2 regions of the Blautia sp. HCP3S3_H10_2 genome follow, and region 2 is predicted to be linked to the other one. Evidence: predicted binding sites of a transcription regulator. Region 2 holds the regulator's gene; the other holds the start of a gene.

Region 1 (11,088 bases), on a different contig from region 2:
TACTGTCCAGCCTCTTCATACTGAATCATCACTTGAGCTTCTTTGTTTATACTGCTCCTTCTAGAATATATTACAAATACAGCCTTACCAGATTTTACAGAAATCCATCCTGAATCTTTAGCATTTATTCCATCAATCACATACTCTCCATAATTAGCATATATCCCAGAATCATATTTCCAATCATCTCCAGTGTCAGTTACCAATTCTGTTACATCTGACACAACTATTTTGGCTCGCCCTGAAACTGGTAAATTAAGTTCCAAATAATAATCATTCCCATAGTCCCTACACATTTCATTCATTTTATAATATTTATTGGGTTCAATTATATTAGTAGTATAATACCCATACTTACCAGTCTCAATATTTGTTTGGAATTCTGCGATATCATTCGTGTCTTCTAAAATTTCATCCGTAAATTCAGAATTTTCTTCTATTGACTTATTTTCATCTAATAAACCATTTGACTCATTCTCATTTATCTGATTTATATTACTCACAAATTCACTTTCATCATAATCAGTTACTACATCTTCATCCAATGCAGAAAAACCATTTATCTCCGAATCATCAACAACTACCTCTTGCTCTTCCGCCCAAACTGACGTTCCAGGCACAACTCCCAGTGCCAAGACAGCTGCCATCACTAAACTTAACGCTTTTTTCTTCTTCATGCTTGTCTCCTCCTTGTACATGTTATAGAAATTCAACGCCGTCCGTTTTGTTCTATCGTTAAAATTATACGACACTACATATTAATTTGCAACGCATTATCGTCTAAAATTAACGATATCTTATATAGAAAGTTGGTGATACCGTGGTTCCTGTACTGGATCGTATTACACACTACCGTGATCAGAAAGGTTGGTCTGAATACCAGCTTGCTACCGAGTCTGGTTTGACACAATCTACAATTTCATCCTGGTATCGAAAAAAACTATTACCTTCTATTCCCTCACTTGAAAAAATATGTAATGCCTTCGGTATTACGCTTTCTCAGTTCTTCGCAGAGAGTGAAATGCCTTATACTCTTACTAAAACTCAGGCACAGTTATTGGAGGCTTCCACAGCCCTCTCAGAAGAACAACAGCGTGCATTAATTGAATTTATAAAGACTCTTTAAAAGGCTATGCGTATTCCCCACGCATAGCCTTCTCTTTAATATCTTGTACCATTTGAACCTATTCCCTTCTGCATTCCATAAAAAGCTGAAAGGCACATTTGAATCCTTGTGTAAAACCAATTTCTTCTCCTATCTCAGCAATCGCAAACGCCAGATCAACGCCCTCACGTCCAGTTTTATCTTCCATCTGGATAGAAGCCTTGTTCTTTTCCAGAAGTTTTCTGACTTCTGACAGTAATTTTTCATCCTGCCAGCCGCTCCGTCCCAGTTCTTCCAGTTCCATGTCATACAATTTTCTTATCATACTGTCCATAATGTTCCGAACCTGCTCTGGTTCCAATTCTCCCTTCTATGAGCATATTTAAACTTTCACACCTTGTTGCAAATTTGAATACACAAAAAAAGAGACCAGAACTCTCATTCCAGTCTCTTCCATTCACATATCCTACCATACTTCTTCAAAAATCTCCGAATGATTGGTACAAAATTGGTACAAACTCTCGAAAATTGGTACAAAGCATAGTGTTATTTTTTGATATTCTTTTATTAATACAGTTTAGCACCAGCCGGGATGTGGTTATCAACCATCAGAAGGTGAAGTTTTTCCTCTCCTTCTTCCTCGTGGATTGCACTGAGAAGCATTCCACAGGATTCAATTCCCATCATTGCTCTTGGCGGCAGGTTTGTGATAGCGATCAAGGTCTTGCCTACCAGTTCTTCTGGCTCATAATAAGCGTGGATTCCGCTTAAAATGGTGCGGTCTGTGCCTGTTCCATCATCCAGTGTAAACTGAAGGAGCTTTTTGCTCTTCGGAACTGCAACACACTCTTTAACCTTAACGGCTCTGAAATCTGACTTGCTGAAAGTATCAAAGTCTACATAATCAGTGAACAGCGGCTCAATCTGTACCTTGGAGAAATCAATTTTCTCTTCAACTACAGGTGCAGCCTGTGCTGAATCAGTGCTATTTTTTGACTTTGAGGAAGCCTTGTCAGCATCAAGAGATCTCATTGTCGGGAAGAGCAGCACGTCACGGATAGCCGCGCTGTCTGTCAGCAGCATAACCAGACGGTCAATTCCGTATCCAATACCACCTGTAGGCGGCATACCGATCTCCAGTGCATTCAGGAAATCTTCGTCTGTATGGTTCGCTTCCTCATCACCTGCGTCTGCAAGAGCATCCTGTGCTTTGAAACGCTCTCTCTGATCGATCGGGTCGTTCAGCTCGGAGTAAGCATTACACATTTCCCATGTATTGATGAAAAGCTCGAAACGCTCTACCTTGGTCGGATCAGAAGGTTTCTTCTTGGTCAGCGGAGAAATCTCAATCGGATGATCCATGATAAAGGTCGGCTGAATCAGCTCTTTCTCACAGTATTCCTCGAAGAACAGATTGATGATATCGCCCTTCTTATGACGCTCCTCATATTCAATATGATGCTCAGCAGCAAGCTTCTTGGCTGCTTCGTCATCTGCTACTTCATCAAAATCAATTCCTGCATATTTCTTGATCGCATCATTCATGGTCAGACGCTCGAAAGGCTTTCCAAGGTCGATCTCGATGCCATTGTAGGAAATCTTGGTAGAACCGCAGACTTTTTCTGCCAGATAACGGAACATGGACTCTGTAAGTTCCATCATTCCCTCATAATCTGTATATGCCTGGTAAAGCTCCATCAGTGTAAATTCCGGATTGTGACGGGTGTCAACACCTTCATTACGGAATACACGGCCAATCTCATAAACTCTCTCAAGTCCACCAACGATCAGTCGTTTCAGATAAAGCTCCAGTGAAATACGAAGCTTAACATCTTCGTTCAGTGCATTGTAATGTGTCTCAAATGGTCTCGCAGCAGCTCCACCAGCGTTAGAAACAAGCATTGGAGTCTCTACTTCCATGAAGTCATGGTCTGCAAGGAAGTTACGGATCTCTTTAAGGATTTTGGAACGTTTGATAAATACGTTCTTGCTATCCTGATTCATGATCAGATCCACATATCTCTGACGATAACGCATATCTGTGTCTGTCAGTCCGTGGAATTTCTCAGGAAGGATCTGTAAACTTTTGGAAAGAAGAGTCATGCTCTCTGCGTGAATGGAAATTTCACCGGTTCTTGTTCTGAACGCAAAACCTTCCAGACCAAAGATATCTCCGATATCGGATTTCTTAAAGTCTGCATAGGAATCTGCTCCAATAACGTCTCTTGCTACGTATACCTGGATATTTCCCTGTAAATCCTGGATGTTGCAGAAAGAAGCTTTTCCCATGACTCTCTTGAACATCATACGTCCAGCGATTGTCACGTGGATCGGGCTGGCGTCCATGATACTTCTTCTCTCTTCGTAGTCCTTCTTCAGGACTTCTTTCGCCTGCTCTTCATCAAGACCTGTTACATCTGGCTCAGTGCGGTCCTTAAGGAGCTCAGCCTCATGTGCCTCATAAAGGTTCTTTACTTCCAGTGAATGATGGGTCTGGTTAAATTTGGTTATCTGAAATGGATCCTTGCCATTCGCCTGAAGCTCTGCCAGTTTATCACGGCGGATTTTCAGAAGCTGATTCAGATCCTGATTCTTCTGCTCTGCCACTTTTGTGCCTCCCTTAAATATTACGCTGGATTTCCAGCACTTTGTACTTCATGATACCGGATGGCAGCTCAACTTCTACGATATCACCTGTGTGTGCGCCCATAAGAGCCTTTCCTACAGGAGATTCATTGGAGATCTTGCCTTCCAGGCTGTTGGCCTCTGTAGAACCAACCAGTTTCAGTTCTATATCTTCTTCGAATTCGAAGTCATGTACTTTCACCTTGCAGCCTACGCTGATCTTGTCAAGGTCAACTTCGTCCTCAACTACAACTTCTGCGTTCTTCAGGATTTTCTCAATCTCTTCAATACGTGCTTCGATATCTCTCTGCTCATCTTTAGCTGCATCGTACTCTGCATTCTCGGACAGGTCTCCCTGCTCTCTTGCCTCTTTGATCTTACCTGCTACTTCTTTTCTTTTTACTACCTTTAAATCATGCAGCTCTTCTTCCAGTTTTTTAAGTCCTGCATAGGTTAGTAAGTTCTTCTTTTCTTCCATTTTAGCCTTACTCCCTTTCATTCCGGCGGCTTATATGCCCCGTGTCATACACTTCTTATATGCTGTTTCTCCCGGAAAATTCCATTTTCCCGCTGATGCGGACGCTTAATCCCTTCTAAAAGGGTACAAATTCACTAGGATATTCACAGTTTCACCATTATAGCGAAATCAGGAACCATTGTCAAGACAACAATCTTGCCTTTTTATAAAACCTTTTTATAAACTTTCTATAAACTTTCCCGTAAACCGGGATTCCTACAGAATTTTTAATTTGCTATTACAAAAAAGGCACCCCGGAACCACTTTTATAAATAATTCCGGAATGCCTTTTTAATTATTTACTTCTTATTATATACTGCGTTATACAGCTATCGAAACATTTCCCAAGAGGGGTAACCCTTATCCCTCAATGGCGATATGCTTCTTCTCCTCAACTGCTGGTTTCGCTTCTTTCTTCGGAACGAACAGTTTCAGAATACCATGTTTGAATTCAGCCTTTACATCCTCCTGCTGGACATCCTCGCCTACATAAAAGCTTCTGCTGCAGGCACCTGCATAACGCTCCCTGCGGATGTAACGTCCGGATTCTTTCTCCTTCTCGTCCTTATCCAGGCCCTTCTCAGCACTGATGGTCAGATAACCATTCTCAAGGGAAGCCTTGATCTCATCTTTGGTAAATCCCGGAAGATCCACAACCAGCTCGTATCCGTTATCCATTTCCTTAATATCGGTCTTCATAACGTGGCTGGCTCTCTTACCATAGAGTTTCTTCTCGGTATCTTTCAGTGCTTTATCATCATAATAGAATGGAAATTCATTAAAGAAATCATCAAATAAGTTTTCTCCAAAAATACTAGGCATTAACATAAGTCATCTCTCCTTTTCATATTTAAAATATATGTTGTCTGCCTTTTCAGGTTTTTATTATATTAACGGAACTCTGGATTGGTGAGAACCTATAACCTTTCGTTCTCTTTTTATCCCCTTCCTTTGTTCTATTTGTAATATAGCACTTATTATTAGCACTGTCAAGAGGTGAGTGCTATTTTCACAATTTCTTTACATTTCCCGTAAAATGAAAAAGTAACTTCCACCCTTAGTCTATTTTGTTCTGTACTTAAAAACAAGGGTGGAAGTTAATGCTGCAATCGTTTATTCTATAAGAAATACCAGAGCCACCTCTGGTCATATCCTCCGACTGCCCGGGAACCAGTTCATTTTTATTACACAGGAGGATTTTTTTATGTCTACCAAAGCTATCGGAAACAAAAAACATCTTACTCTCGCTGATCGTGCTGCCATTGAACATGGTATCAGCAATGGAGAGAATTTTACCCAGATTGCTCTCCGGATCAATAAGGATTCTTCTACAATATCCAAGGAGATCCGCCGGCATCTTATATGTGTTCCTCATTTTCAGAACGAGGCACAGCGCAAACGTTCAGAGTGTCAGCATTACCAGAATTGTGAAAAACAGCATATCTGCGGCAACCAGTCCTGCCATTCCTTATGCTGGAAATGCCGGCCTAAACGCTGTTCTATGTATTGTTCTGACTTTACTTCCAGAATCTGTACCAGGCTGCAAAAGCCTCCTTATGTCTGCAATAACTGCACTCAGATACGCAGCTGTTCCCATGATTTTTATTTTTACAGAGCCAATTATGCAAACGATGTTTACACAGAAACCCGGTCCGTTTCCCGTTCCGGTATAAATCAGACCCCTGAATCCCTCGAACAGCTGGACCGCCTGGTTTCCCCTCTTCTCCTGCAGGGTCAGCCTTTATCCCATATTTATGCTTCCAATCAGGAATCTGTTGACTGCTCTATAAGAACTCTATACAACTATATAGACCAGGGATATTTCACTGCGATCAATCTTGACCTTCCACGTAAAGTCCGCTACAAAAAGCGCAGGAAAGTCCATAGGAAGTCAGATAATACAGGATATAGAAAAAACCGCTCCTATCAGGATTTTGAGAACTATCTAAAAGAACATCCTGATACAAGCGTTGTAGAATTAGATGTAGTTGAAGGTGCCGGGGGCAAATCAGAAAAAGTATTGCTGACCATGCTTTTTCGCAACTGTAGCCTTATGCTTATCTTCCTGATGGATGCAGACAGACATAATAATGTACAGGCAGTATTTCAATGGATATATGACCATCTGGGTACTGATCTCTACAGTAGACTTTTCCCTGTTATACTTACAGACAATGGTTCCTCTTTTAAAGATCCAGAGATTTTTGAATGTCCGGGAAATGGACCACTCTTATCTCATGTCTTTTATTGTGATCCAATGGCATCCTGGCAGAAAGGCCGGCTGGAAAAGAACCATGAATTTATACGCTACATTCTTCCAAAAGGAATGACATTTGCAGGTTTAGACCAAGAGCAGGTAACTCTGATTGCAAATCATATCAACAGCGTAGCAAGAGCCAGTTTGAACGGCTGCACTCCGTTCAAACTGGCTCAGTTACTAATAGACAGAAAACTGCTGGATCTCTGTGGCCTGGAAAGTATCCCCGCTAACCAGGTGATTCTTAAACCATCACTATTGAAAAAGTAAACGCAGGATCCATCCCCGAGTATCGGTTTTCTCCTCAGACCGGTGGAAGTTACTTTTGCAAAAAGTTTCCCAGCGGTCCCAAAATGATGCCAATTTTCCAGAAAAAACACTGTTTTCCACCTTTATTATATGCTAAAGCAATAAATTTATCCAGAGCTATCTGGAAGTTAGTCCTGCATCAAAACCTTATTTTTCCAGTTCTAATGCAAGGTTGAAATTACTTTTTCATTCAACCTCTTCACATTTCCCACACATATTTACAGCTTATCCTTAATGCTCTCATAATACTCTTCGGCCACGTCTTCAAAGTCTTCCCCGTCTACGTCACATTTTGCATTCATAGCGATCACATCTTCTTTGGTAAGAAGTGCTGTAACCTTATTGGCGATTTCTTCTGCTTCCGGCCACTGTTCCAGTGCATCATCACGGACCAGAGGGCAGATATAATATGGAGGCCATACACCCTGGTCATCTTTTAGTTCCACAAACTCACCGGTGGACAACATTCCGTTGGTCGTATACTGATTAAATACATCGATCTGTCCGCTTCTGCACGCCTCAAAGTTCAATGCATAATCAATAACCAGCTCATCTTTAAACTTCACATCACCGTAAACATCTTTTATATCCTGATACAGGTCTTCATAAAATTCTCCAAATGCTCCCAGGACCAGAGAATCTGCCTGTTCCCATAACTGGGTATAATCTGTGATTCCTAATTCTTCTGCTTTTGTTTTCAGCATGAATAATCCTTCGGAATCATTTATATCTGTTGAGTCAAGCCATGTGATCTTCCACTTATCTTCATAAGCTTTTTTTACTGTGTCGTAGCATTCCTGTGGATCCTGGATCGTGTCCATTCCAAGACGCGTTATCAGACCCGTACCTGTATAACCCACATAGAAATCCACCTCATCATTTACGATGGCATCATGGATCAGAGAGGAACCGATATTCATTTTTCTTTCCACTTTAATTCCTGCGTCCTCAAAGGCCAATGCGTAAACCTCTCCAAGGACCTGGGATTCTGTAAAATCCTTTGAGGAAACAACAAGTGGGTCTTTGTCTTCTGAGCCAGAAGAACTTCCACAGCCAGTCACTGTTGTCATTGCCATAACTCCTGCTAAAATCGCAGCACACCATCTTCTTTTTTTCATAATAATCGCTCCTCTCATGTTCTTTCCCAAGTTTCAACTGTTCTTCTTACTCATTGTAAAATATTTCCCATTTCATCCGATGTCATAAATGCGTAAATCTTTTTGATTTCTTCGTGCATATTTCTGTTTTCATCCAGGAATGGAATACAGCTTCGGATTGCTTTATAAGCTTTTCCAGTGTATTTTCCAAGCTTCAGCTCTCCGAATTTCATCTGCCGCAAATCCACTGCCTGTGCAGCATAAAGAGCTTCCATTCCAGCCAGATAATATATATTATCCACCATTTTTAATGCTTTTTCTGCTGCCAGTGGCAGATTTGCCCCATGATCCTCGATCATTCCCTCCATTGGATAAAAATCCACAGAAGAAGGATTGGTCAGAAAACGATTTTCCACATCCAGCGCTGTATAGGTATTCTGGATCGTTGCATATCCCAGACTGGAACCGTCCCAGGCCGCCAGATATCTGGTCAGCCCGGTAAAATGCGGATCTGTCATCTTAATCATCCGGTAACTGATTGCTTTTGACATATGGCTTAATGTGATTGCCAGCATCTCCACCGCCGCTGCAAGCGTAGCCGTTTCGAAATTGGCTGTAACAAAGGTGTTCTCTTTTTCCAGTACAATTGCAGGATTATCAGAGGGAGAATTTATCTGTATCGCCAGAAATTTTTCAACCACATGTAACGCATCCAGCACTGTTCCCTGAATGGCAAACCCTCCCCGGAATGTAAGAGAGTCCTGAAGTGCCCGGTTCTCATCCGGCTCATACAGATAACTGCCCTCCAGAAATTCCCTGCATCTGGCTGCGCTTTCCATCTGTCCTGGTAATCCTCTGATCTCATTTACCTCTTTGCACATAGCCTCCACATTTCCATTCAGGCCTTCATAATCCAGACAGTAGATCAGATTCACCAGATCCACCAGCTGCCTTGTTTTTACTGCCAGAAGTGCTGTCAGACCTTCTCCCTGTGCATTTGAAAGGATAATGGTATGGGCATCTTTTAATTTCAGCCTGTATTCCGGAAGCCCTTCCTCTTTAATTGCTTCTTCAGCTGGAACCACTTCCCCATGATAACGGACATCCCCTTCTCCGGAAAAAGCCAGTCCCATATGAGACAGGGTGGTAATATCCGCATCTCCCACAGATCCCCTTTGGGGAATCAGAGGATGAATGCCATGATTGAGAAAATCCCTGTACCGCTTTGCCAGTTCATCAGTGGCACAGGCAGTGCCAATAAGCATATTATTCAGGCGGATCACCATCATCGCCCTTACTTCTTCATCCGTGTGATAAGGTGGAACACCCAGGGCATGTGTCCGGATCAGTTCATAATTATAAGCATCGATTTCATCCTGCGCCACGCAGATATCTTTGTTCCAGCCTACTCCTCTGTTAAATCCATAGATGGCCTTTCCGGAGTCTGCCAGGCTCTGCATAAGCTCCCGGCCTTTTTTCAACCGTCCGAAGGCTTCTTCTGCTATTTCCACTTTTCTGCCTTTGAGGGCCACCTCCGCAACCTCCTCCACGGTAAGCCCTTTTCCATTCAAAATCAGTACATCCACAGCATTCATCCTTTCTCTGCTACAATCGGCCTTCCTTTTTTATTTCAAAATGTTTCCTGCTTCCGTATCATACCCGTCGTAGAAACCACTTCCGGTTTTCATCCCAAGATGCCCTGCATCTATCAGATCTTTTAACTTCTGAGGTGGTTTATCTCTTTCATCCTTGCTGGCTGCATAGTAAGAATTTTCAATATTGTAAACAGTCTGAAGCCCGATCAGATCCATTAACCGGAAGGGTCCTATATCCGTTCCCCACTCGATCATCCAGCCCGGTCAAATTCAGCAGGATCACAATACCCATTTGCCCAGAGATACAGGCATTCCCGTTTAACAGCTCTCCATACCCGGTTTATGGAATATCCCTTTATTTCCTTTTCTGTTATAACAGGCTGGAATCCCAGCTTATGGTAATGTGCCAGTGCTTTTTCCTTTGTTTCTTCCGAGGTCCAGGGATTCCACATCATTTCCAGATAACTATTTCTTACCGGACCGTCATGATCCACTGAAAATGTTTTTGTTTTTCTTTCATCTGATATTCCGGCTGCAATATCACTCATCAGCAGGGAAGATGTATTTGAATTCAGCAGGGTATCCTCCGGACAATATTCATCCAATTTTTTAAATATTTCCTGCTTCAGTTCCAGCTTTTCCGGTACATTCTCCACCACCAGATCTGCATCCTGGCAGCATTTCCTCAAATCGGTAGTATACCGGATCCTTCCTGCCAGTTCTTTAGCTTCATCCGGTGTAAGTCTGCCAGTTTTCACATAATACTGGCCCCACTTCTCTATTTTATTTTTGCAGGTATGTATGGAAGCTTCTGTGCGGCTGTATCCTGTCACGCTTTTTCCATAAAGTGCGTTTCGGAATGCGATCATCGAGCCCTGGGTTCCGACTCCCACAATTGCAACATTTTTTATTTTGTCTTCCACCCTGGTCACCTCTTTCAGTCTTTATATGTGTCTTCTACTGCCTTACCGATCAGGCTTTCATCTGCAAGGTACGGAACTGTGATCTGGCTTTCCCCTTCATATTTTTCGTTATATTCTTTTACTACAGACATTGCATTTTCATTTCGTGCCCAGCTTCTTCTTGCAACGCCGCCCATAACATCCCAGAGGATGGCATCTTTGATAACCTCGTCAACACGCTTGCTTCCATCCAGAACAAGACCAAATCCACCATTGATGGCTTTTCCGATTCCAACACCGCCGCCATTGTGAAGTGCCACCAGGCTCATACCTCTGGCTGCATTTCCTACATAACACTGGACAGCCATATCCGCCATTACATTAGATCCGTCTTTAATATTTGAAGTTTCACGGAATGGAGAATCTGTTCCACTGACATCGTGATGATCACGTCCGATCATGACCGGTCCGATCACTCCTTTTCGTACCAGCTCGTTAAATTTCAGGGCAATGTTTACTCTTCCAATTGCATCCTGATACAGAATTCTTGCCTGGGTTCCAACTACCAGTTTATTTTTCTTTGCATCCCGGATCCAGTTATAGTTATCCAGATCCTGATATCTGCGTTCCTTGTCGATACAGCTCATAGCCGCATGGTCTGTAGTCTCCAGGTCTTCTGCT
Region 2 (11,088 bases):
CTGCTTTGATCTCTGCGACCTGTGCCTCTCCAAGATCTTCTGTATTTGTGTATTTAGCAAGGATATCTTTTAATGCATTCAGATCAGCCTCTACAGCAGCCTTATCGTTTGCATCAATCTTATCTCCAGCTTCTTTCAGTGCATTCTCAACCTGGAATACCATGGAATCTGCATTGTTCTTTGTATCAATTGCCTCTTTACGTTTCTTATCCTGTGCTTCGAACTCAGCAGCTTCCTTAACGGCCTTGTCGATTTCAGACTCGGACATGTTAGAACCAGCTGTGATTGTGATGTGCTGCTCTTTACCAGTTCCAAGATCTTTAGCAGATACATTTACGATACCATTGGCATCGATATCAAATGTAACCTCGATCTGCGGAACACCACGACGTGCTGGCGGGATTCCATCCAGACGGAACTGTCCAAGGGATTTGTTATCTTTCGCGAACTGACGCTCACCCTGTAATACGTTAATATCAACAGCAGTCTGGTTATCAGCAGCTGTAGAGAAGATCTGGCTCTTCTTGGTCGGGATTGTTGTATTTCTCTCGATCAGACGTGTAGCGATACCACCCATTGTCTCGATGGACAGGGAAAGTGGTGTAACATCCAGAAGAAGGATATCACCTGCACCAGCCTCACCAGAAAGTTTACCACCCTGGATAGAAGCACCAAGTGCAACACACTCATCTGGGTTCAGAGCCTTGCTTGGCTCTTTGCCTGTCAGCTGTCTTACTTTATCCTGTACAGCCGGAATACGTGTAGATCCACCAACAAGAAGTACCTGTCCAAGATCAGAAGCTGTAAGACCTGCATCAGAAAGTGCACGGCGAACCGGCTCTGCTGTCTTCTCAACAAGGTCATGTGTAAGTTCATCAAATTTTGCTCTTGTAAGGTTCATATCAAAGTGCTTCGGTCCCTCAGCAGTTGCTGTGATGAATGGCAGGTTGATATTGGTTGTTGTTGCAGAGGAAAGCTCTTTCTTTGCTTTCTCAGCTGCTTCTTTCAATCTCTGAAGAGCCATCTTATCATTGCTTAAGTCAACGCCCTCTGTTCTCTTGAACTCGGAAAGCATGTAGTCTGTAATTCTCTGGTCAAAGTCATCACCACCAAGGCGGTTGTTACCAGCTGTTGCCAGAACCTCGATAACTCCATCACCGATCTCGATGATAGAAACATCAAATGTACCACCACCAAGGTCATAAACCATGATCTTCTGCTCTTTTTCATTGTCAAGGCCATATGCAAGAGCTGCTGCTGTAGGCTCGTTGATGATACGTTTTACATCAAGGCCTGCAATCTTACCAGCATCTTTGGTTGCCTGACGCTGTGCATCATTGAAATATGCAGGAACAGTGATAACTGCCTCTGTAACAGATTCTCCAAGGTATCCCTCAGCATCTTTTTTCAGTTTCTGAAGGATCATAGCTGAAATTTCCTGTGGGGAATATTTCTTATCGTCGATTGTTACACGGTAATCTGTACCCATCTCTCTCTTGATAGAGGAGATTGTTTTCTCTGCGTTTGTTACTGCCTGACGTTTTGCAGGCTCACCTACCAGACGCTCACCAGTTTTTGTAAATGCTACAACTGATGGTGTTGTTCTGGATCCTTCTGTATTTGCGATAACGGTCGGCTGTCCACCTTCCATAACAGCTACACAGCTGTTTGTTGTACCTAAGTCAATACCAATGATTTTTCCCATGATAATTTTCCTCCTGTTTCATATTGGATTATCTATTCTGAATGTTGTAAAATGTCTTTTTAAGGAAGTTCAATTCACTAAATTCGGTCTGCGCCTACGGCTTGCTCTCATTAAGTGAGATTGAACGAGCTCGCACTAAGTTCAGGCTTCGCATCCTGCTCGCCTTCACTAAGTTGCTTTCGCTCAATTCGCAACCTTTACCATGCTGTGTCTTACGACGAAATCTTTGTAAGTGTATCCTTTCTGGAATTCCTCCACAACGATGTTCTCACCAACGGATTCGTCTTCTACATGCATGACTGCATTATGCAGATTCGGGTCAAATTCCTTACCTACAGTTTCGATTGGCTTTACGCCCATCTCATCAAACGCTGTCATCATCTGTTTGTAGATCATCTTCATGCCTTCAGCAAAAGGATCATCTTCCGGTGCCTGTGCAAGACCTCTTTCGAAGTTATCCACAATGGGAAGCATCTTCTCGACGATGTCTTTCGCACCAATGATGTACATGCTGGATTTTTCTTTCTCCGTTCTTTTGCGGTAATTATCAAATTCAGCCATGCTGCGCTTCAGTCTGTCTGTAAGTTCCTCGATCTGCTGTTCAAATTTATCTTTTTCTTTTTTCTTCTTACCGAAGAAAGAAGTTTTCGTCTTATTTTCCGGTTCTTTTGACTCTTCGGTCTCCTGGTCTGGCTGCTTCGTTTCTTCTGTATCGGCTGCCTCTTCGGTTTCCTTCGAAGCTTCTTCTGATGTCTGGGCTGTGTCTGCTGCCTCTTCTTCACTTCCGTCGGTTACCGGAATATCAACTGCTTCTTCCTGTACTTCGGCTTCTTTATTCATTTCTTCTGACACGCTTTCAACCGCCTTTCTAGGTTTTCTTATTTACCATTTCATCAAGCTGGACTTTTAATTTCTTCAAGCTGTCTACCACATTCTCGTAATCCATCCGCTTCGGACCAATGATTCCAATGGTTCCGCGCATTCCATCACCCAGCTCGTAAGTAGCTGTCACCACACTGCAGTCCTTCATGGTACGTACCGGAACTTCATCTCCGATATAAACCTGAACTCCTGTACTCTTAGGATCTCCCATTTCCTCACGAACCATATCCGCAAGCTCCTGCTTATCCTCAAAAGTAGAAATCAGCTCGCTTGCCTTGGATGTATCTGCAAGCTCAGGATACTTAAATATGTTAGTCGCTCCCGATGTATATACCTTCATATCTTCTTCATCCACATGAATGGTAGCTGCAACTGCGTCCAGCACATTTGCAACCACACCGCTGTGGCTTCCAGCCTGTTCTTTCAGTCTGGCGATCATGCCAAGATTGATGTCCTGGATAGGAACACCGTTCAGGTTCGTATTAAGAAGAAGATTCAGCTTCAGGATCGTCTGGTCATCCATCTCCTCATCAATATTAATGATCTGGTTCCGGATCACATTGCCTTCACATACAACTACGGCAATCAGCTGTCTTTCATTGACACGTGAAAGCTGAATGAACTTCAAGGTACTTCCTTTATACTGGGGAACTGCAACCATGGTCGCATAATTGGTATTATTGGCAAGTACTTTAGCAACCTGCTTCAATACCTTATCCATCTTATCTGACTTTTCAATCATCATATCGCGGATCTCTGCGATCTCGGCTTCCTTCTCCCTGGTAAGCTCATCCACATAAAGGCGATAGCCTTTATCTGATGGAATTCTTCCGGCTGAGGTGTGGGGCTGTACAATATAGCCCATATCCGTCAGGTCGGACATCTCATTTCGGATTGTAGCAGAGCTGACATTTAAATCCGGATACTTGGAAATGGTTCTGGAACCTACCGGCTCACCAGTTTCCATATAAGTCTTGATGATTGCTTTCAGTATTTTCCGTTTGCGCTCATCTAATACTTCATCCATGAAATATCTGCTCCTTTCTGAAAAGCAGACGGTCATGCCTGATATCTTATCTCCCGTCTGGCTTCCCTGAATTCCTTTGTTAGCACTCATTATTTAGGAGTGCTAACATCTATGCTCTTAAGATACACCTCAGTATCCCATTTGTCAATATTTTTTACAAATTTTTTTCATCTTTTTTAGTGGTTTTTGTAGTGCTCTATGTAGTCCAGTATCTCATCCGGCTTATTCAGAAATGCAATCAGACTCATAACAGACGGCTCCATAAACTTTTCCTCCACCGTATGCTCAAGCAACGCTTTCATTTTATCATAATAGCCATTGATATTATAAAGAACGATTGGTCTGTCTATCCGGTTCAGGCTTTTTAATGTCAGGATCTCAAAAAATTCCTCGTAAGTTCCGATTCCGCCTGGTGCTACTACTGTGGCATCGGACTTTTCTTCCAGAAGCTTTTTCCTCTCTCTCATGGTTTCTGTAAAGATAAATTCTGTGCAGTTCTCAAAAAGTACCCCCGGCTGGTCAAAAAAGCGCGGCGCAATTCCTATTATATATCCATTTTCTTCTGCAACACCTCTTGCAGCAGCTCCCATCATTCCCGTAGCTCCACCGCCAAACACAAGGCCATGTCCTCTTTTTCCCATTGCCCTGCCCAGTTCTTCTGTTTTTTCATAATAAACTGCTTCCAATTTTGCGCTTGATGCACCATAAACACAAATATTCATTTTTTCTCCTTTCATATACCGCCTGTAATAACTACATAGGCCACATTTGCCACACCACAAAGTACCATAACCAATATAGGATTCATCTTCATTTTTCTAAGAAGTACAAGTGCCCCTGCAAAAAAGAGGATCATTCTCACACATACATTCTGGTATACCAGGCTTATTGTTCCATCTATAAAAAATGAAGATATGAGAATTGCCACCCCTGCTTTGGCGATCATCGCTACTATTGCCGGACGGAGCGACGCCAGCGTTCCCTGAAGCAGCGACAGATTGCGGTATTTCGTGTAAATATATGCAAGAAATGTCACAATGATACAAGATGGAAGGATGCAGCCCAAAGTGGCTGTTACTGCTCCAAGTGGACCTGCGATCTGGCTTCCCACAAATGTTGCGGAATTTACTGCGATCGGTCCCGGAGTCATCTCTGCGATCGTTACAAGGTCTGTAAATGCTTCCATGGAAAGCCAGGAATGAAGACTTACTACCTGTTCCTGTATCAGTGGCATTGCTGCGTATCCGCCACCAAAGCTGAATGCCCCGATTTTAAGAAAGCTGAAAAAAAGCTGTAAATAAATCATTTTTCCCGGTCTCCTCTTATTAATGTACGCACCATTCCAAATAGCGCAACTGCAAGTATAATGTATATAATATTTACGTTCAGGAAATAGCTGGCACAAAAGCTGGCGGCCATAATCACCACATTCACCCAGTCCTTTGCTTTCACGATCTTTTTTCCCATATCATAAACCACTGAAATAATGACTGCTCCAACACCTGCAGTCATGCCTTTTAAAAGAACTGCAATATAAAAATTGGAACGAAAGGCATTATAAAACATGGAAATCAACGACAAAATCACCATCGGCGGAAGAATCGCACCAAGAACAGATAGTACCATTCCCGGAATCCCTCCCAGCTTATAGCCCACTACGATTGCTCCATTTACCGCCACCGCACCAGGCGAGGACTGGGCAATTGCCACCAGATCCAGCATCTCCTCCTCATCGATCCAGTGATATTGATCTACAAACTTTTCCTTTAATAAAGTAACGATCACATATCCGCCTCCAAAAGTGAAGGTACTTAAATACAACGAAGCGAAAAACAATTTTCGCAATACATATCCCTTATTTTCTGGCTTTTTTTCCATCTCTGATCTCCGGATTCTGTAAATACTTTACTCTTTTTCCTCTTCAAAGATACTGCACAATTACCATTTCTGTCAATTCCCGTTTCTTTCTGCCAGACTTTGTCTTCTATTCCATCCAGTTTCTGTTCACAGTAACCTCCCTCGCGCTACAGTTATTCAGAACAGACATTCGATTTTACTGTACTTTTTCTTTTTTCAATGCTATACTAAAAAATACAAGTATGTTTGATAAAGAGAAAGGAATCTTATGGATCATTTTGAATTACACTCTGAATACAAACCAACCGGTGACCAGCCTCAGGCAATCTCCAAACTGGTAAAAGGATTTAAAGAAGGCAACCAGTTCGAGACATTGCTTGGTGTCACGGGCTCCGGTAAGACATTTACCATGGCAAATGTCATCCAGGCACTTAACAAGCCAACATTAATTCTGGCCCACAATAAAACACTGGCCGCACAGCTCTACGGCGAATTCAAAGAATTTTTCCCAGAGAACGCAGTGGAATATTTCGTTTCCTACTATGATTATTACCAGCCAGAAGCCTACGTCCCGTCCTCAGATACCTACATTGCCAAAGACTCCGCCATTAATGACGAGATTGACAAGCTTCGCCTTTCTGCAACTGCAGCCATGTCTGAACGAAAGGATGTTATCATTATCTCTTCTGTTTCCTGTATCTATGGTTTAGGTTCTCCTCAGGAATTTCAGGATATGATGATTTCTCTTCGCCCAGGTATGACGAAAGACCGGGATGAAGTGATCCGGGAACTGATTGATATCCAGTACACCAGAAATGAAATGGATTTCCACCGAAGTACCTTCCGGGTGCGTGGAGATACCCTGGAGATTTTCCCGGCTAACAGCTCGGATACCGCCGTACGTGTAGAATTTTTTGGGGATGAGATTGACCGTATCTCTGAAATTGATGTACTCACAGGAGAGATCAAATGTCAGCTTGCACACATTGGTATTTTCCCTGCATCCCACTATGTAGTACCAGCAGAACAGATTCAGAAGGCAGCTCTTGCCATTGAAGAAGAATTAAAAGAACGGGTAGATTATTTCAAAAGCGAGGATAAGCTTCTGGAAGCCCAACGGATCTCAGAACGTACCAACTTCGATATCGAGATGATGAAGGAAACCGGCTTTTGTTCTGGTATTGAGAATTACTCCCGGCATCTTTCCGGACTTGAGCCAGGACAGCCACCTTATACACTATTGGACTATTTCGGGGACGATTTTCTCCTTATCATCGATGAGTCCCACAAAACAGTCCCCCAGGTAGGCGCCATGTACGCCGGGGACCAGAACCGTAAGCAGACACTGGTGGATTATGGGTTCCGTCTTCCTTCTGCCAAAGATAACCGTCCTCTCAGTTTCGAGGAATTTGAGAATAAACTGGATCAGGTTCTGTTCGTATCTGCCACCCCAGGTGACTATGAATATGACCACGAGCTTCTCCGCGCCGAGCAGATCATCCGTCCTACCGGACTTTTGGATCCCAAGGTGGAAGTGCGCCCTGTAGAGGGACAGATTGATGACCTGATTTCGGAAGTAAATAAAGAAACCGCTAAGAAAAACAAAGTCCTGATCACCACCCTTACCAAAAGAATGGCGGAAGACCTTACCCAGTATATGAAAGATGTGGGAATCCGCGTCCGTTACCTTCATTCTGATATAGACACCCTGGAACGGGCTGAGATCATCCGGGATATGCGTCTGGACGTATTTGATGTTCTTGTGGGGATCAACCTTCTACGAGAGGGACTTGATATTCCGGAGATTACCCTGGTTGCCATTCTGGATGCAGATAAAGAGGGCTTTCTCCGTTCTGAGACCTCGCTGATCCAGACCATCGGTCGTGCAGCCCGTAACAGTGAAGGGCATGTTATCATGTACGCAGATGTAATGACAGATTCCATGCGAAATGCAATTGATGAGACCAACCGCCGCCGGGAGATCCAGGAAGCCTATAATGAGGAACACGGCATCACTCCTACCACCATTAAGAAGGCCGTCCGCGATTTGATCGCAGTTTCCAAGGCTGTTGCACAGACGGAGGTGAAGCTGAAGAAAGATCCTGAATCCATGAGTCAGAAAGGACTGAAGAATCTGATCTCCCAGCTGGAAAAACAAATGCGTCAGGCAGCTGCGGACCTGAACTTCGAGCAGGCAGCCGAGCTGCGTGACAAAATGATCGAGCTTAAGAAAAATCTTGCTGATGCACGGAAATAAAATGCAGTAGGAAATTAAACGTAGTAGGAAATTCAGAACGAATTTCCTACTGCATAAAAGGGCTTTGGGGTTACGGTTCTACTTTCACAGAAAATGCCTTAAAGTGTCCTTCTACACCTTCTGCAAACATTCCAATATAAGTTCCGGTAAAACTCATATCCATAGTTCCCTCTGTGGCCAGGCCTGCTGTAGAACCATTTCCCAGCTTCTTATAATTTTCTCCATCCTCACTGTACCAGAACTCATAGTTCAGCTCATCTCCGATAATACGAAAACGGATATTTTCTAAAGATGTAACCACTGCTTCTGCCGTTTTGGCAAACATGTCGTGAATGTGTTTTGCAAGGCATACCTTATACTGCCCGTCTTCCTCTGTGAGATAGATTTCATAATGATAGTCCTGATTGTAAAACGCACATAATCCTGCTCTTTTACCGGCTGTGTTTTGGCCATTTGGGACCAGACTTACCGTAACATCTGCCTGAACTTTAAATTCTTTCTGCCGGATTCCGATCCAGGTTGGCGTATCCCTGTCATTTAAGGTTACTTCTGTTCCTTTCAGAACCAGCTGTCTGTTTTCTGTATCCCGTACATAATTTTCCATATGTGGATTCCGGATCCAGTTATAATGCAGGCTGAATTTTTCTTCTGAAAAATCATCCTCAAAATCTCTTTTCACTGGCTGGATCTCATCACCTGGAAGCGGTCCCTCCATTTCCAAAGCAATCCTTCCAGTATTTCCAACAACCGGCCAGCCATCTTCATCCCACACTACCGGACTTAAAAAGGTCTCTCTGCCAAGGTGATGAAGCTTCAATCCACGCTGTGGTGTGCAGGACGGCCGGATTCCCAGGCAGACCAGCCACCAGTTCCCATTCTGATCCATTTCCAGATCTGCATGTCCAGTACAGGAAATAGAACCATCCGGGTTATCTCTATGACTGAGAATTGGGTTGTGGGGACATGGTTCATAAGGACCAAATACAGAATCGGCCCTTTGCATGGTAACCATATGACCATATTCCGTGCCTCCCTCAGCCAGAAGGAGGTAATATTTTCCATTTAATTTATAAATATGCGGTCCCTCCGGACAGATTCCGCCGCAGCCATGGCTGATACATACGCTTTCAGACAATTTTTCCCCTGTATAAGGATTAATTTTGCACATAAAAATCCCAGCTTTTCCATTCTCATCTGTGGATGTAGATGCGAAATAAACATCTTCGCCGTCAAAAAGAAGAGTTGGATCAATACCTTCCTGGTCTATCCACACCGGGGCAGACCATTCTCCATAAATGTCCTTTGTATGTACGATCATATGTCCCTTATAGGTCACATTTGTTGTAGTCATAAAAAATTCCCCGTTATGATAGCACAGCATTGGCGCATAAATTCCACCGGATGGTCTCACGCCTTCCAGATAAAGCTGTTCTTTATTCTTCAGACAGTAATTGACCAGTTCCCAGTTTACCAGGTTTTTGCTGTGATAAACCGGCACTCCGGGGTAAAATTCAAAAGTCGAATTCACCAGATAAAAATCATCCCCTACCCTGCAAATGGATGGATCCGGATTGTAACCGGAAATAATCGGATTTTTAAATTTCTGCAAACCATTCTTCTTCATTTTCATTTCCACTCCCAATAATTATTTTAAGCATATACTTTCTATAGTTGCATGCTCGCGTCGTCATCATATAAGCCTTGCATTTATTAACAATAATAACATGAAAGATATAAATAGCAACAATATAATTTCCAGTACTCTTTTTCCCTTGCATTCCCCTCCTGAATATGCTATACTCACCTCCGTTGAAAAGCCCATAAAAACAAGGTCGTACAGGGCTTTTGGGGCGGTCACCGCCTATAAATGTGCCGAGTGTTCGTGACCTTCCACTCGTAAAACAAAACTAAAGGAGACAAATGAATATGAAAAACAAGAGTACCCTGTTCCTGGTGCAGGCAGCGCTGATCGCGGCTGTCTATGTTGTACTGACACTGGTGTTTGCACCATTTAGTTATGGAGAGATTCAGGTCCGGATTTCCGAAGCCTTAACGATTCTCCCATTTTTCACACCAGCTGCCATCCCTGGCCTTTTTGTAGGCTGCATCCTGGCCAACATGCTTGGCGGCGCAATTCCTCTGGATATCGCATTCGGAAGCATTGCCACCCTCATCGGAGCTGTATTTACCTATAAGCTCAGAGGCAGCAGCAAATGGCTCGCACCAGTTCCGCCAATCGTTGCAAACGCAGTCCTGGTACCATTCGTCCTTCGTTACGGATATGGCACCAACCTCCCGATCCCGCTTATGATGCTTACTGTAGGCGCTGGTGAGGTCATCTCCTGCGGTGTCTTTGGAATGGTGCTTCTCACCGCGCTTTCCAAATACAAGAATACATTGTTTGGCAGACAGGAAGCTGTAAAATAAACCAGACCAGATTTTCAGATTTTCAGATTCTAAGAAATCCGGATAAGACATTTTCTTTCGTCTTACCCGGATTTTTTTGCATATAAATCTATCTGACTCCAGCCGGTTATCTATTCTCATTTTTTCATCTTGGTTATCCTTTCCGCTATTTTATATCCATTATCTATTTTCCACATAATTTGTCATATATTTAGTTGCAGAATCCACCTGCATACTATATAATCATCTTATTAACGTTTTACCAAACTAAAGAAGGAAAGAGGGAAAGAAAAATGAAAAAACTATGGAAAACCTGGACCGAGATCGCACTGGTCAAGCGAATCGTCGTCGGTCTGATCCTGGGTGCCATCCTGGGAGTTGCAGTTCCTGGTGCTACAAGTATCGCCATTCTGGGAGATGTATTCGTAGGAGCCTTAAAAGCCATTGCTCCTCTCCTGGTATTCTTCCTGGTTCTCAGCTCACTGTGCAACGCAGGAAAATCCCATGGCGGTGTCATCAAAACAGTAGTTGCCCTGTACATGTTCAGTACCGTACTGGCAGCTGTCATCGCTGTATTTGCCAGCATGATCTTCCCGGTGGAAATGACTCTTACCAATGCTGCGGCTGACGCAACCGCACCTCAGGGAATTGTGGAAGTTCTCAGCAATCTTCTGCTCAATATCGTTGCAAACCCGGTATCCTCCCTGGTAAATGCCAATTATGTAGGAATCCTTACCTGGGCGATTCTCCTTGGACTTGCCTTCCGCGCAGCAAACGATACTACCAAGAAAGTTCTTGCCGATATCGCAGACGGCACCTCCCTGGTAGTCAGCTGGATCATCAACCTGGCGCCTTTTGGAATCTTTGGACTTGTATTTAATACAGTATCCACCAATGGACTGGATATTTTCACTACTTATGGAAAGCTCCTTCTTCTGCTTGTAGGCTGCATGC

Evidence for each region. The regulator HrcA, encoded in region 2, represses chaperone genes, less so after heat shock. The targets are predictions, from matches to a motif close to TGTTAGCACTCNNNNNNNNNGAGTGCTAACA.
Region 1: a site for HrcA is predicted at 5,226-5,256, ahead of ACTQWB_RS11825 (Hsp20/alpha crystallin family protein). Genes of this name have one in related genera too.

Annotation. Positions count from the first base shown of each region.
Region 1 is NZ_JBQKCL010000009.1:161,971-173,058, reverse strand. Features, by position in the region: gene ACTQWB_RS11850 (Ig-like domain-containing protein) at 1-677, opposite strand, end outside; gene ACTQWB_RS11845 (helix-turn-helix domain-containing protein) at 821-1,126, shown strand; gene ACTQWB_RS11840 (hypothetical protein) at 1,185-1,439, opposite strand; gene lysS (lysine--tRNA ligase) at 1,673-3,712, opposite strand; gene greA (transcription elongation factor GreA) at 3,726-4,208, opposite strand; gene ACTQWB_RS11825 (Hsp20/alpha crystallin family protein) at 4,608-5,075, opposite strand; gene ACTQWB_RS11820 (IS30 family transposase) at 5,452-6,774, shown strand; gene ACTQWB_RS11815 (ABC transporter substrate-binding protein) at 7,032-7,931, opposite strand; gene ACTQWB_RS11810 (HAL/PAL/TAL family ammonia-lyase) at 7,982-9,505, opposite strand; gene ACTQWB_RS11805 (3-hydroxyacyl-CoA dehydrogenase family protein) at 9,536-9,760, opposite strand; gene ACTQWB_RS11800 (3-hydroxyacyl-CoA dehydrogenase family protein) at 9,757-10,428, opposite strand; gene ACTQWB_RS11795 (urocanate hydratase) at 10,443-11,088, opposite strand, start outside.
Region 2 is NZ_JBQKCL010000014.1:44,256-55,343, forward strand. Features, by position in the region: gene dnaK (molecular chaperone DnaK) at 1-1,705, opposite strand, end outside; gene grpE (nucleotide exchange factor GrpE) at 1,889-2,545, opposite strand; gene hrcA (heat-inducible transcriptional repressor HrcA) at 2,574-3,614, opposite strand; gene ACTQWB_RS14525 (TIGR00730 family Rossman fold protein) at 3,791-4,336, opposite strand; gene ACTQWB_RS14530 (chromate transporter) at 4,348-4,920, opposite strand; gene ACTQWB_RS14535 (chromate transporter) at 4,917-5,492, opposite strand; gene uvrB (excinuclease ABC subunit UvrB) at 5,740-7,728, shown strand; gene ACTQWB_RS14545 (glycoside hydrolase family 43 protein) at 7,799-9,358, opposite strand; gene ACTQWB_RS14550 (QueT transporter family protein) at 9,655-10,155, shown strand; gene sstT (serine/threonine transporter SstT) at 10,428-11,088, shown strand, end outside.